2 regions of the Nonomuraea polychroma genome follow, and region 2 is predicted to be linked to the other one. Evidence: riboswitches for the same ligand, from Rfam matches in the RefSeq annotation. Region 2 holds a riboswitch; the other holds the start of a gene.
What was found. Region 2 has a riboswitch for cyclic di-AMP ahead of EDD27_RS26250 (CHAP domain-containing protein). Riboswitches for the same ligand answer to the same signal wherever they lie in the genome.

Region 1 (7,084 bases), 2.9 Mb from region 2:
GAACCATCGGCGGGATGGCGTTCGAGGAGGTGAGCCGTGAGCACGGGGTGATCTTCCTCCAGCGGGGGCTGGTCGCGGGACTGGACCCCTGCGGCTACGTCTGGAGCCCGCAGAGCGATCCTGCCCGGATTTTCGACAACGTGGAGCCGTCAGGCGATCCCGTCGCCCATACTTTCGAGCATCTGGACGGCGCCTTCTGCTCATGGAAGGGAACTCACTGACGCCTATCGCGCTCGGCTCATCACAGTGACAAGAAGCCTGAGCCGGATGACCGCGGAGAAATCTACGTTGTAAAGGCGGCCAGCTGGTCGAGAAACGCGCGGGCGGCTGGAGGGCAGTCGGCCAGCGACGGGACGGCGAGGGCGAGCGAGCGGGTCGTTCTGGGCTCCAGCGGCCGGGTGACGACCGCGCCGAGGTCGGCGGGCAGGCCCAGCGTGGGGACGATGCTGACCCCGAGCCCCGCGGCCACCATCTCGAGGATGGCGGCCGGACCGCTGGCCTCGAAGGCGATGTCGAGCCGTACGTCCGACTCCCGTGCCGCAGCCATGATGAGAGGGCGGCAGCCGGCGGTGGTCAGGATGAACGGCCGGCCTGTGAGGTCGGCGACGTGGACGACCTCCTGATCGGCCAGCGGGTGGCCGGCGGGCATCGCGGCCACCATGTCGTGGGTGCTGAGAGGGACGGTGTCCAGGCCGGGGGCGGGCAGGGTGACGACGCCGACCTCGGCGGCGCCCCGGTGCAGCCAGGCCCGGATGTCGTCGTCGACCCCCTCGAACAGCCGTACGCGCACCTGCGGGTAGCGGTCGGTGAACGTGCGCAGCAGGCGGGCGATGAGCGTCCCCGTGGCGCTGGGGAGGCTGGCCAGGCGCAGCTCGCCGGTGATCTCCCCGGCGGCGGCCGCCACGTCGGCGCGGATGAGGTCGAAGTGGCGCAGCGCCTCGCGGGCCCGGTGGACCGCGCGGCGGCCGGCCTCGGTGAGGGCGATGCCGTCGCGGTGGCGTACGAAGAGGGCCGCGCCGAGCTCGCGTTCCAGCGCGGCGATGGCGCGGCTGACGGCGGGCTGGGACATGCCGGTCATGTCGGCGGCGGCGGTGAAGCCGCCGTGCTCGGCCACCGCGATCAACGCGCGGAGCTGCGCCAATGTCATAGCGGTATAGCTTAATGGGTATTTGACCCCGGGTCGTTAGAACCCGATGGTTATGCCATGTCTGAGCGAATGACGATCGAGATCGACGGGCGGCGGGCCAGCTATCTGACGGCGGGCGAACGGGGTCCGGTGGTGTTGCTGCTGCACGGGACGTACTGGAGCCGGGTCTGGCAGCCGGTGCTGGACGAGCTCGCGGCGGCGGGGCTGCGTCCCGTCGCGGTGGACCTGCCGGGGTTGGGGCGCTCCGAGGGGGAGCTCACGATGGCGACGGCGGCGGTTCCGGCGCTGGCCCGGTGGGTGGCGCGGTTCGCGGCGGCGGTGGGCGCCGGCGAACCGCTGGCCGTGGCGGGGCACGACATCGGGGGCGCGGTGGCGCAGCATCTGCTGGCCGCGGGCGAGGTGAAGGTGGGGCGGCTGGCGCTGGTCAACTCGGTCACGTACGACTCGTGGCCGGTGCCGGGCGTGGCCCGCTTCCGCGACCCGGCCGTGGTGGCGGCGGTGACCGCGGAGGAGCTGCTGGCCGCCCGCCGCACGGCCGTCACCACCGCGCTGGCCCGTCCGGCGACGGAGGCCGAGCTGGCCGACTACCTGGACCCGTGGAACGACGCCCGGGTGCGACGGTCATGGATGGCGCTGGCCGGGGCCGCCGACAGCCGCTACACGCTGGACCTGGTGCCCGCGCTGCAGGCCGACGGGACGCCGAAGCTGCTGGTGTGGGGCGAGGACGACACCTTCCAGGAGGTCAGGTACGCCGAGCGTTTCGCCGCCGAGATGCCGAACACCTCCCTGGTCCGCATCCGGCGCGCCGGTCACATCCCGATGGAGAACGACCCGGGCGCGGTCGCAGCCGCCCTGGCGCGGTTCTTCGCGGAGTGACCCTGGACGGGGTCAGCTCAGCTCGTCCCACTCGATCTCCTTGATCGAGCCGTCGGGCTGGTAGCGGAAGATCCGGGGTTCCCCATCTGCTCCCGGTCGTTCGGCCGGGGTCGCCTTGCCGACTTCGGCCGGGTGGAAGGGCAGGGCATAGGGCTCCGGGCCGGGTCGACCGGAACGCGGCGAGCGCGCGTCCCGGGTGGGGACGCGCGCTCGTTCGGATGTGATGAGGAGGGTCAGGCGGCGTACTCGGGGTAGCCGTAGCCGACGACCTGGGACTTCGGCCGGGTCCGCTCTTCGACCTTGCCGTTGCCGGTGTTGCCCTCGATCGTCGAGATGGTGCCGTCCTGGTTGTCCTTCACGACGAACCCGACGTGGTTGATGTCGCGGATGTCCTTGCTCCCGCTCCAGGAGAAGAACACGACGGCGCCGGGCTTGACGTCGGTGCCGAAGCGGTTGTTGGCCTTGAACCATTTGGCGTGGGCGACGGTCCAGGCGTCCCAGCCGAGCTGCGGGCGGGCGCCGGTCTGCTCGCCGACCCAGGAGATGAACATCGCGCACCAGGGAGCGTTCAGGTACGCGGCGCGGTTGCCGCCGTCGCGGGCGATGGTCTCGGCGGCGCGCTGGGAGTTGGCGTACCACTGCTGGTACGGGGTGCCGCCGCCGGCGGCGTTCTCGCTGGTGCCGACCTGGGACCTAGCCAGGGCCAGGACCTGATCGGCGGTGACGTTGATCTTGTTCTCGTTGGTCTTCGACTCGTCGGTCCTGGCGCCGGCCTGCTCGGCGGTGGCGACCGGCTGCTTGTCCGTCGCGGCGACGGCGGTGCCGGTGACGTGGGCGGTGACTGCTGAGGCCAGGATGGTGGCGCCGAGGGCGGCGCGGGCGATGTTGATCTTGTTGGCAGCAGCGGGGATGCGGAACTTGGCCATCGAGGGGGTTTACTCCTTGCTTCCATGCCGCTTACCGGGTTAGCTGACGGGCTCGGGCGTGGAAGCTGCCCTACGGCACCGAAGTGCCGATTCGCCCCAAATGACTGGGTCCCCGGTTCCGCGCAAGGCGGATTCAGCGGTCACAGGACTGTCCTGTGATGTTTCGTGCGATGGTCGGACACGACCGGACAAACCGGACGCATGCCTCAAGATGCCCCATAAGGTAATACATGCGGCAAGAGGATTACAACTAGATAAAAGCCCAGTTAGGCAAGTTGCCCGCGGGCGTCGGCCAGAAGCCCCATCATGGCAAGGGATTCGTCAAGCGGCATGATCGAACTCTCGGTCCTGCCTTCGGCCGTGGCAGCGCGGACTTCGCGGAGCTCCCCGGCGTACCCGTTGTCGGCCGGATCGAGCACGTGCTCTTCCGGCTCCACGGAGGGCCCGGTGAGGAGGATCCGCTGCGGCGCCCAGAACGGGGCCTGGATGTCGGCGCGCATCTGAGTACCCACAACGCGGGCATCGTTCGGGTAATTCCCGAGCAACGAGGTCGCCACGAGAGCGTGCCTGCCGCCGGGATAGAGCAAAACACCGGCAGCCTCCGCGTCCACCCCGTTCGGGGCCAGAGAGCCGGTGACACGCAGGTCGGTCGGCATGCCGAGGAGCAGCTGGGCCAGCCCGAACGGGTAGATCCCCAGGTCGAGCAGCGCGCCGCCGCCCAGCTCGGGCGCCCACAGGCGGTGCGCGGGGTCGTAGGGCAGGGTGAAGCCGAAAGAGGCCTGCACCGAGCGGATCTCGCCGAACCGCTCATCGGAGGCGATCTTCTGGATGAGGGGGTTGAACCTCATCCACATCGCCTCCATGAGGAACACACCGGCATCCCGCGCCAGGCGCACCATCTTCTCGGCGTCGTCCACGGTGGCGGCCAGCGGCTTCTCGCACAGCACGGCCTTGCCCGCGGCGATGGCGGCCTCGGCGACCTGCAGGTGCTGGGCGTGCGGAGTGGCCACGTAGATCGCGTCCACGGCCGGATCCGCGCACAGCCGCTCATAGGAGTCGTAGGCCGACTCCGCGCCCAGCGTCGCGGCCAGGGCCTGCGCGCGGCCCAGGTTTCTGGAGCCGACGGCGGCCACCCGCATGCCGGGCTCGGCGGCGATGGCCGCTCCCACCGTCCGCGCGATGCCGCCTGTCGCCGCTATTCCCCACGCAAAGTCCCGCACAAACGGAGATCGTAGACCTGTCAGGTCATGTTAAAGGTGTCGGGGTCGGGTCCGATGCGCTTGTTCCTGTTCATGGCGCCGATCGCGGCCATGTCCTCGGCGTCGAGGATGAAGTCGAACACGTTGAAGTTCTCGCGGATCCGCGAGGGGTTCGCGGACTTGGGGATGACGACGTTGCCGAGCTGCAGGTGCCAGCGGAGCACGATCTGGGCGGGCGTCTTGCCGTACTTGCCCGACAACACGCTCAGCGCCGGGTCGTCGAGCAGCCCCTGACCCCGGCCGAGCGGGCTCCACGCCTCGGTCAGGATGCCGTTGGCCTCGTGGAAGGCCCGCATCTCGCGCTGCTGCAGGTACGGGTGGAGCTCGATCTGGTTGATGGACGGCGTGATGTCGGTCTCGTCCATCAGCCGGGTGAGGGTCTTGACGGTGAAGTTGGAGGTGCCGATGGCCTTGGCCCGCCCGTCACGGTAGATCTTTTCGAGCGCCCTCCACGCCTGGACGTACTTGTCCTGCTGCGGGACCGGCCAGTGGATGAGGAAAAGATCGACGTAGTCGAGACCCAGCCTGGCCAGGCTCTCGTCGAAGGCCTGCTCGGCGCGGCTGTGGTCGGAGTTCCACAACTTGGTGGTGACGAACAGCTTCTGGCGCGGCCGCTTGGCGCTGCGCACGGCCCGCCCCACGCCCTCCTCGTTGCCGTACGCGGAGGCGGTGTCGACGTGCCGGTAACCGGTTTCCAGAGCGGTCGCCACGGCCTGCTCGGCCTCGTCGTTCGGGATCTGCCAGACGCCGAATCCGAGCTGCGGGATCTGCACGCCGTCGGTGTTGAGCATGAGCGAGTTCATCTGAATTGTGGCGCGGAGACCCGGTTTTCATGGCCGGAAGGAAGCGCCACCCTCCTTTCGAAAACAGTATGGAATACATCGGTAACTGTAAGTAACACGTGCGGCGGGTGAGCGCGTTGTGACAGGCGGTGTGCGATGGCGGTCCGCCGCTCCACCACCAAGCGGCACGGACTGCCCTCGGTCGTGCAGCTCCGGCTGATGCCTACCCAGTCCCAGGCCGACGCGCTGGCAGCGGCGGTGCAGGCGGGCAATCAGGCGGCCGCGCGGGCGATCGCCCGGGTGGCCGGCGCGTATGCCAACCGGCGTGCCGCCAAGACGCGGGCTCATGTGTTTCGCCCGTACGGCGCGGTCTCCTACGATGCGCGGCTGATGAGCCGGAACCGCGATGCCCGCACCGTGTCGCTGTGGACCCCCACCGGCCGCGTCACCGTGCCGTGCTCCGGACGGCCGGAGGATCTCAAGGCCGTCGACACGCTGCCGCTCGGCGAGGCCGACCTGGTCTGCCGGCGCCGGGTGTGGCCGCTGCAGGTCGCCGTCACCCTGCCCAAACCTGCGGTGCGCGAGCCGGTCAATGGCTTCCTCGGGGTGGACCAAGGGGTGGCCGACCTGGCGGTCACCAATGACGGCGCGGTGCTGCCCGGCCCCGCGCTGCCCGGCCCGATCCATGGCAACGGGCACATGCGTGCCCGGGGCCGGTTCGCCTGCACCTGGTGTGGCCTCGCTGGGCACGCCGGCCACATCGCGGCCCGCAACGTCGCTGCACGCGGCGTTGCAGGCTGGGCTGTTGTCAACCAGCCGCACGCTACCGGCCTCCCTTCAGCCAGACGGAACCGTGAGAGCAACCCACCGGCTACAGCCGTTGGTAGTTGACAGCCTCCATTGTTCACGTTGCGTTCCAGGCCGATTAAGGCGGCCGGGCTAACTTAGAGCGGTCATGAACGGGCCATCACCCGGCTGGGAGGGCAACGAGTGGTCGAACAGGCGTCGGCCTGGGTGGAGTCCCCGCTCCAGATGCTGTGCGCCGTCGAGGCCCACCACGCCGGCCTCCTCGGGCCCGAGACGGCCGTCGTGCCTCGAGCGGGCCTGCGGCCGCTGAAGGCCACACGCAAGGAGTTGCGCAGGCTCGGGCTGCCCGAAGGCCTGGAGCTGGCCGAGCCGCGTGAGCGCATGCCGCGGCGGGTGCAGGCGGTGGGCGACGCCTTCTCCGGCAAGGTGCAGCTGCGCTGGCTGACCTCCAACCCGGGCCGCATCGTCATCGTCGACGACGGGCTGGCCACGATCCGGCTGCTGGAGCTGCTGGCCGCGGGACCGTACCGGCCGCTGCTGCGGGCCCGCGCGCATCCGACCGCGCTGCGCGCCGCGCTCGGCCTGGCGGCCGCGCTGCGGCTGCGCCTGAGCAAGGTCTCCGTCTTCACGGCGCTGGACGTCGACAAGAAGCTGGAGGACGCCGTCCGCCGCGCCGGCGTCGACCTGGTCCGCCACGACTTCGCCTGGCTGCGCGCCCAGCCCCCCAGCGCCGAGGGCCCGGCCGAGCGCACCGTCGTCCTCGGCACCTCGCTCGTCAGGAACGGCCTGGTCCACCGCGACCACTACCTGCGCTGGCTGACGGACCTGGCCTCGCAGGAGCCGGTGGCCTACTACCCGCACCGCCGTGAGGATCCCGTGGACGTGGCGCTGATCCGGGAACGCCCCGGCATCACCGTCCACGACGCCGGCGCCCCCGCCGAGCTGACCCTGCGCGGCCTGGATCCCGGCCAGCGCGTGCTCAGTCTCCCCTCGACCGCGATCACCTCGCTGCGGGTGCTGCTCAGCCCGCGCGGTGTCGCCGTCGAGCCCGTGGACGTTCCCGATGACTGGTGGACCAGCAGGGCGGCTCCCGCCCTTCGCTCGCATCTGACTGGAGTGTCCGGTTGAAAGTGTTGGCGGTCGCCGACTCCGACTCGTATCTGAAGTGGGCGGCCTGCCTGCTCGCCGATCTGCCCGAAGGCTGCGTGACGGACCTGGTGGTGGTGCGTACGCCGATCGCGCCCTCGCCGGAGCAGATCGCGGCCGCCGTGGGCGAGCGGGAGGCGC
Region 2 (7,084 bases):
GCGGACCGGACACGCTTTCGAGGCGCGGCTCTCAACCGGCTGTGATCGACTCGGTCGCCGAGGTCCTCGCCCACGCTCAATGAGCCCGGCGGGGACCTGGGGACGTGTGGGCCGCGTCAACGCCGCCGACCGGAGAGACTCCCGATGGCGACGGAGGGCTTGGACAGGTCGCCAATCCGTCATCGAAAGGCAGGTCCGAAAGCCTTCGGAATACGGTGGGGGGGTATGGTGTTAAGATAGGTAGTACAGAAGGGGGAGGGGTAAGGAAATGGCCGGATACACCGACACCAAGCAAGACCACCTCCAGCGGCTGCGCCGGATCGAAGGACAGACTCGCGGGCTGCAGCGGATGGTCGAAAACGACAAATACTGCATCGACATCCTCACCCAGGTGTCGGCGGCCACCAGCGCCCTGCAGTCCTTCGCTCTCTCCCTGCTCGAAGAGCACCTGGCCCACTGCGTCGCCGAGGCCACCATGAAAGGCGGCCCCGAGGCCGAGGCCAAGGTCAAAGAAGCTTCCGACGCGATCGCGCGGCTCGTCCGTTCCTGATTTCCCTCAGAAGGAGTGATCTGTATGGCTACCGCCACCTACACCGTCAAGGGCATGACCTGCGGCCACTGCGTCAGCTCGGTCAAGGAGGAGGTCAGCGAGGTGCCCGGCGTCACCGGCGTCGAGGTGGACCTCGCCACCGGCCTGCTGACCGTTGAGAGCGAGCCCCCGGTCGACGAGGCGAAGATCGTTGCCGCCGTCGAGGAGGCCGGATACGAAGTGGCGAGCCAGCCCTGAACACGGCTGTGAAGGCCGACGCCCTCGGCAGCGGCAACGCGGTGGGCAGACGAAAGGAGCGGTGGTGTCCTCCCCCATCACTGACGAGAAGCCTCAGAGCACCGTCGAGCTGTCGATCGGTGGCATGACCTGCGCGTCCTGCGCCAACCGCATCGAACGCAAGCTCAACAAAGTGGACGGCGTCACCGCCACCGTCAACTACGCCACCGAGAAGGCCAAGGTCAGCTTCCCCGCAGGGATCGATCCGCAGCAGCTGATCGCGGAGGTGGAGAAGGCCGGCTACACCGCGGCGCTCCCCGCTCCACCGGAGACCACAGCCGACGAGGCCGAGCCCGAGGATGAGCTCGCTCCCCTGCGCAACCGGCTGATCACCTCGCTGGTCCTGAGCATCCCGATGATCGCGATGGCGATGATCCCGCCGCTCCAGGTCACCAACTGGCAGTGGCTGTCGCTGACTCTGGCCGCGCCGGTGGTGGTCTACGCGGGCTGGCCGTTCCACAAGGCCGCCTGGACCAACCTGCGTCATGGCGCCGCCACGATGGACACGCTGGTCTCACTCGGTACGCTGGCCGCTCTCGGCTGGTCGCTGTGGGCGTTGTTCTTCGGCACGGCGGGCATGCCGGGCATGACGCACCCGTTCGAGTTCACGATCGCCCGTACCGACGGCTCGGGCAACATTTACCTCGAGGCCGCGGCGGGCGTGACGGCGTTCATTCTGGCAGGCCGTTACTTCGAGGTCCGTTCGAAGCGGCGAGCCGGAGCCGCGCTACGGGCGCTGCTGGAACTGGGCGCCAAGGACGTCGCCGTGCTCCGCGGCGGCGCGGAGGTCCGGATCCCCACCGACCAGCTTGCCGTGGGCGACCTCTTCGTGGTACGGCCCGGTGAGAAGATCGCCACCGACGGCGTCGTCGAAGAGGGCTCCTCGGCGGTGGACGCCTCCATGCTGACCGGCGAATCGGTCCCCGTGGAGGTCCGGCCAGGCGATGCCGTGACGGGCGCGACGGTCAACGCGGGCGGCAGGCTCGTCGTCAGGGCCACCAGGATCGGCTCCGACACCCAGCTGGCCCAGATGGCCAAGCTGGTGGAGGAGGCGCAGACCGGCAAGGCACGGGTGCAGCGGCTGGCCGATCGCATCTCCGGCATCTTCGTGCCGATCGTGATCGCGCTGGCGCTGGGCACCCTCGGATTCTGGCTGGGCACCGGAGCGGGAGCGGCCGCCGCCTTCACCGCCGCGGTCGCCGTCCTGATCATCGCCTGCCCGTGCGCCCTGGGTCTGGCCACGCCCACCGCTCTGCTGGTGGGCACCGGGCGCGGCGCGCAGCTGGGCATCCTGATCAAGGGCCCCGAGGTGCTGGAGTCCACTCGCCGGATCGACACCGTGGTGCTGGACAAGACCGGCACGGTCACCGAGGGCAAGATGACGCTGGTCGAGACGCATGTCGCCGACGGCGAGGACGTCGCCGAGGTGCTGCGCCTGGCCGGCGCCCTGGAACACGCCTCCGAGCACCCCATCGCCCAGGCCATCGCCCGCGGCGCGGCCGAGCGTGTGGGCGAACTGTCCACGCCCGAGGAGTTCGCCAGTGTCGAAGGGCTCGGCGTTCAGGGCATCGTCGACGGGCACGCGGTCCTCGTGGGCCGGCCCGCGCTGCTCGCCGAGCGGTCGCAGCACCTGCCTGCCGGCCTTGCTGAGTCTCTGGAAGCGGCACAAGCCGCCGGCCGTACGGCCGTGGCGGTCGGCTGGGACGGCAAGGCTCGAGCGGTCCTGGTGATCGCCGACGTCGTCAAGCCCACCTCTGCCGAGGCCGTCCGGCGGTTGCGGGCGCTGGGGCTGACGCCGGTGCTGCTGACGGGCGACAACGAGGCCGTCGCGAAGACCGTGGCCGCCGAGGTGGGCATCGACGAGGTGATCGCCCAGGTCCTGCCGAAGGACAAGGTCGACGCGGTCAAGAAGCTCCAGGCCGAGGGCAGGACGGTGGCCATGGTGGGTGACGGCGTCAACGACGCCGCCGCGCTCGCCCAGGCCGACCTCGGACTGGCGATGGGGACCGGCACGGACGCCGCGATCGAGGCGTCCGACCTGACGCTGGTCCGCGGTGACCTGCGGGTGGCGGCCGACGCGATCCGGCTGTCCCGCAGGACACTGCGCACCATCAAGGGCAACTTGTTCTGGGCGTTCGCCTACAACGTGGCCGCTCTGCCATTGGCGGCGATGGGGCTGCTCAACCCCATGATCGCCGGAGCGGCGATGGCGTTCTCCAGCGTGTTCGTGGTCAGCAACAGCCTCAGATTGCGGCGTTTCACGTAGAAGAGCACCCACGATCGTGTGCCCGTCGGCATACAGGACCATCCGTATCGGCCGCACCGCCGTCGGACGGGCGGGAGTACGCCAACGACGTGGGTTTCGAGCCGATGTCACGCCTTTACGATCGTGGCTAGCATCGGAGGGTATTACGGCGAGAAGGGCGGTCCGCGTAGTGCGCACTCTGGGGGATTTGGAGGCTGCGATCATGGATCGCATGTGGGCCTACCATGCACCCGCGTCAGTCAGGGATGTGCTGGAGGATCTGCGTCGCGACCGGCAGATCGCCTACACCACCGTCATGACCGTGATGGACAAGCTTTTCAAGAAGGGCCTGCTCAAGCGGCATCCACAAGGCAAGGCCTACATTTATGAGCCAGTGGCCACCAAAGAGGCCTACACGGCTCAGTTGATGCGCGAAACGCTGGCCAGGAGCGGCAATCAGGCGGCCACATTGGTGCATTTCCTGGAGCGGCTGAGCCCGGAAGAGTCGGCGGCGCTGGATGCCGCACTCAAGGTGTTCCCGCCGCATGACCGCCGCTCCTGATCGTTGCCAGGGCGCTGGAGCACAGAGAGTGCCCGGGGGAACCGAGCCGTAGCAGAACATGGGGCACACGCTGGACCTCTGCGTGTTCCCAGTTGAGGGTGATGGCGGGAGACTGGAGAGAGACCACCACATACGGCTGGCCGCAGCAGTCTGGACCACCGGGCGTGGCCATGGCCGAAGCCACCGCGCCCGCAGGAGACAGGGCAGCGAGGCCAAGGAGGAGGTCTTCCATGCACAGGATCACCCATCGACGGCGACTGGCCCTCGCCACAGGGGCGGCTGCCGTTGCACTGCTGGCCGTCTCCGGTTGCGGGGGCGGCGCGGGCGCACCCGAGGCTCCTCCTGCCCGTCAGGCGACCACGTCGCCTGCCCAGCAGGGAAGCATGATCAACGTGACGGTGAACGAGTTCTCTTTCGTGATGGCCAAGCGAGACCTCACCGCCGGCACGTACACGTTCATGCTCGACAACGTCGGAAGCGCGCCCCACGCGATGGCCCTCAAGGGACCCGGCATGGGCACCCAACAGTCGGACGTCATCGACGGCGGCAAGAAGACCGAATGGACGGTAACCCTTCAGCCCGGCACCTACGAGGTGTGGTGCCCGGTGGGAAACCACCGCGCCCAAGGCATGGAGACCACCCTGACCGTCAAGTGACCAATGCCGGCACCGCACGGCGAGACGCGGCGCTCTGGCTGGTGCGCCCACCTCACGTGCTGCGCTCGACGCCGGCCGGTCGCTCGGGCTGCCGAGTCTGCCGTGGTGGATGTTGATCGCGGTGGGCCGCGCCTGCGCGACCGCTGTGCACGTGTTGAGCAGGACCGGGCAGCTGCGGATGGCATCGACCTTTTCCTGAAAAAGCGCTGGTGCACGGCGAAGACCATCGCCGTGCACCAGCCATGAAGCTTTCCTTATGCGTTGTACTGCGGGTAGCCGTAGCCGACGACCTGGGACGTGGGCCGGATGCGCTGCTCCACCTTGCCGTTGCCGGTGTTGCCTTCCACCGTGGTGATGGTGCCGTCGCCGTTGTCCTTCTTGACCAGCCCCATGTGGTCAATGCTGTCGGTGCTCTTGTCGTCCCACGAGAAGTAGACGACGGCGCCCGGCTTGGCCTGAGTGCCCCAGTGGCCGTTCTTCTGGAACCACTTGGCCCAGGTGATGGTGTAGGCGTCCCAGCCGATGGTCGGCCGGGCGCCGGCCTTCTCGCCGACCCAGGAGACGAACATGGCGCACCACGGCGCGTTCGCGTAGGCCTGGATGCTCCCACCGTCACGGGCCACGGTCTCCTTCGCCCGCTGCGAGGCCATGTACCAGCTGTGGAACGGCGTCCCACCGCCCGCCGCGTTCTCCGTCACGCCCATCTGGGACTCGGCGATCTTGAGGATCGCATCTGCCGTGGCGGGCTTCTGCTGCGCGGCCTGAGGGGCGTTGGCTTGCCTGTGCCCCTGGTGGTCGGCGAATGCCGGGGCGCCCGCCAGAAGGGCGCCGGCCGCGATGGTGACGCCCGCAGCGAGCAGGGAAAGGTTTGCGGGCATGAGGGTACGGGAGAGGACGTGCTTGGTCATGCTGAGGTTTGCTCCTTGCTTCCATGCCGCCTACCGGGTTAGCTGACGGATTCGGGCCTGGAAGTGCCCTACGGGGCGGCCATCGTGAGGCACGCACCGATTCACCCCAACGAGATTGGGTCCCCGGTTCCGCATCGAAGCGGATTCGGCGGCCGCGTCCTCCACACGAAGGATGTTCATGCTGCTGAACGCGGTCTCGGCAATGTGGGGGCAGCATCGGCCCCCGACGGATCCCTCAACGTAAGCGACGCGTATAGAGCTAGGCAACTCCACCTCTCGCCAGACTGACGAAATCCCCTGCCATATAGGGGATTTCCCGCATAATTCTTTACCTTTCGGCACTTTACGAACCGGGCTTACTTCATCGGCGACGTGCTGGAGTCTGGTGGGCGGCGGTGTCAGGTGCGGAGGCCGAGCGGCGGGTTCGGAGCAGGGCGGCTATCAGGATGGAGCCGAGGGCGAGGAGGGCGGCGGCGACGGTGAGCGCGAACGAGAAGCCTTCCGCCGCCGGACGAGGGGAGCCCATCTCGTGGGCGGAAAGCCACATGCCCACAAGGATTCCAGCGCCGTAGGGCAGGTAGGCGACGCCGGCATGGAGCGGACCGTATCCGAGCACGGTCTGCAGGTGGATCATCAGCAGGAAGGCCATCGCGTAAAAGGCCGCGGAGAACAGCAGGGTCGCGCCGCCTGCGACGGCACGCGTCCGGTCGGCCAGGAACGACATCGGCACCAGAGGCTCAGCCGTCCGTGACTCCGCCACGAGGAACCCGGCGGTCAGGACGGCGGCCAGCAGCAGGGGAGCGATGACGGCCACCTCTCCCCAGCCCGATTCCCCGGCTTGGAGCAGGCCGTAGACCAGGGATACCAGTACGAGGGCCACCACCGCTACGGGAAGGTTGATCAGGAAGATCCAGCGCCACGAGGTGAGGTCGGTCAGCACACCGGAGATCACCAGGCCTGGCCACGAGCTGCCACGGCTGCTGGGCGAGCCCGCAGGCGAGACTCGCCATGCCGAACAGCGCCACCCCGATGAGGAAGACGCGGCGCCGACCCAGCAGGTCGCCCCATCTGATCGGCTACCTCGCCCGTGAGGACCTCGCCGATGACGCGCGGCTGCGGGCCGAGGCGGTGGTGCTCGACCTGTTGCATCCTTTGCCGGCGCTGCCGATCGATGTTCCGCTTCCCGTGGACGAACGCGTGCGCGCCGTGACCGACGCCCTGCTCGCCGACCCCTCCGACTCCCGGAGCCTTGACGATCACGCACGCGCCATCGGGGCGAGCCGGCGCACCCTGACCCGGCTGTTCGCCCGCGACACGGGGTTGAGCTTCGACCGCTGGCGCACCCATATGCGGCTGCGGGCCGCCCTGCCTCTCCTCGCCGAAGGCCGGCCGGTGTCGCAGGCCGCGCACGCCGTGGGGTACGCGACCCCGAGTGCTTTTCTCGCGGCATTCCGCCGAACCGTCGGCACCTCACCCGGCGCTACCTCAACGGAAGCGCACCACCAGCAGCGCCAGGTCCTCAGTGATGTCCACGAAGTGGTGTTCCTCCCCTGCCGGGACGAAGATCCCCACGCCGCCGCCGATCTCCGCCTCACCGCTCGGCCTCAGCAGTTGAGCGGTGCCGATCGCTGAGGTTCCTGCGCCCGGCTCCCCGGAGCCGGTACGCCTGCGTGCGCTGAACGCACTGGAGGTGCCGGGCGTATCTCCACATGGGCCGGCGCGGCTGCCGCTATGCCGGTTAGTACGTCCCCGCCCGCGAAGGCAGTTGGCACGAACAGGCTAACCAGACCCTCCGTTTCTGTACTATTTCGCCCCAGGTTTAGCGATTTACGAGGAGGCATCGTAGTGGCCGTGCCGACAAGGCTTGGGCAGATGGCAGTGGCCGCG

Region 1: it holds a riboswitch for cyclic di-AMP, as region 2 does, so the genes downstream of both, EDD27_RS12675 (C40 family peptidase) here and EDD27_RS26250 (CHAP domain-containing protein) in region 2, are expected to answer to the same signal.

What each region holds. Positions count from the first base shown of each region.
Region 1 covers NZ_SAUN01000001.1:2,856,435-2,863,518, forward strand. Annotated here, with positions in the region: gene EDD27_RS12660 (hypothetical protein) at 15-221, shown strand; gene EDD27_RS12665 (LysR family transcriptional regulator) at 284-1,147, opposite strand; gene EDD27_RS12670 (alpha/beta fold hydrolase) at 1,205-2,023, shown strand; gene EDD27_RS12675 (C40 family peptidase) at 2,257-2,949, opposite strand; cyclic di-AMP (ydaO/yuaA leader) riboswitch at 2,963-3,098, opposite strand; gene EDD27_RS12680 (Gfo/Idh/MocA family protein) at 3,216-4,169, opposite strand; gene EDD27_RS12685 (aldo/keto reductase) at 4,190-5,011, opposite strand; gene EDD27_RS12690 (hypothetical protein) at 5,147-5,881, shown strand; gene EDD27_RS12695 (hypothetical protein) at 5,981-6,925, shown strand; gene EDD27_RS12700 (DUF6716 putative glycosyltransferase) at 6,928-7,084, shown strand, end outside.
Region 2 covers NZ_SAUN01000001.1:5,746,435-5,753,518, forward strand. Annotated here, with positions in the region: gene EDD27_RS26225 (metal-sensitive transcriptional regulator) at 269-550, shown strand; gene EDD27_RS26230 (heavy-metal-associated domain-containing protein) at 575-787, shown strand; gene EDD27_RS26235 (heavy metal translocating P-type ATPase) at 852-3,092, shown strand; gene EDD27_RS26240 (BlaI/MecI/CopY family transcriptional regulator) at 3,262-3,633, shown strand; gene EDD27_RS26245 (cupredoxin domain-containing protein) at 3,864-4,289, shown strand; gene EDD27_RS26250 (CHAP domain-containing protein) at 4,544-5,197, opposite strand; cyclic di-AMP (ydaO/yuaA leader) riboswitch at 5,210-5,358, opposite strand; gene EDD27_RS26255 (MDR family MFS transporter) at 5,559-6,149, opposite strand; gene EDD27_RS26260 (helix-turn-helix transcriptional regulator) at 6,206-6,829, shown strand; gene EDD27_RS26265 (C40 family peptidase) at 7,049-7,084, shown strand, end outside.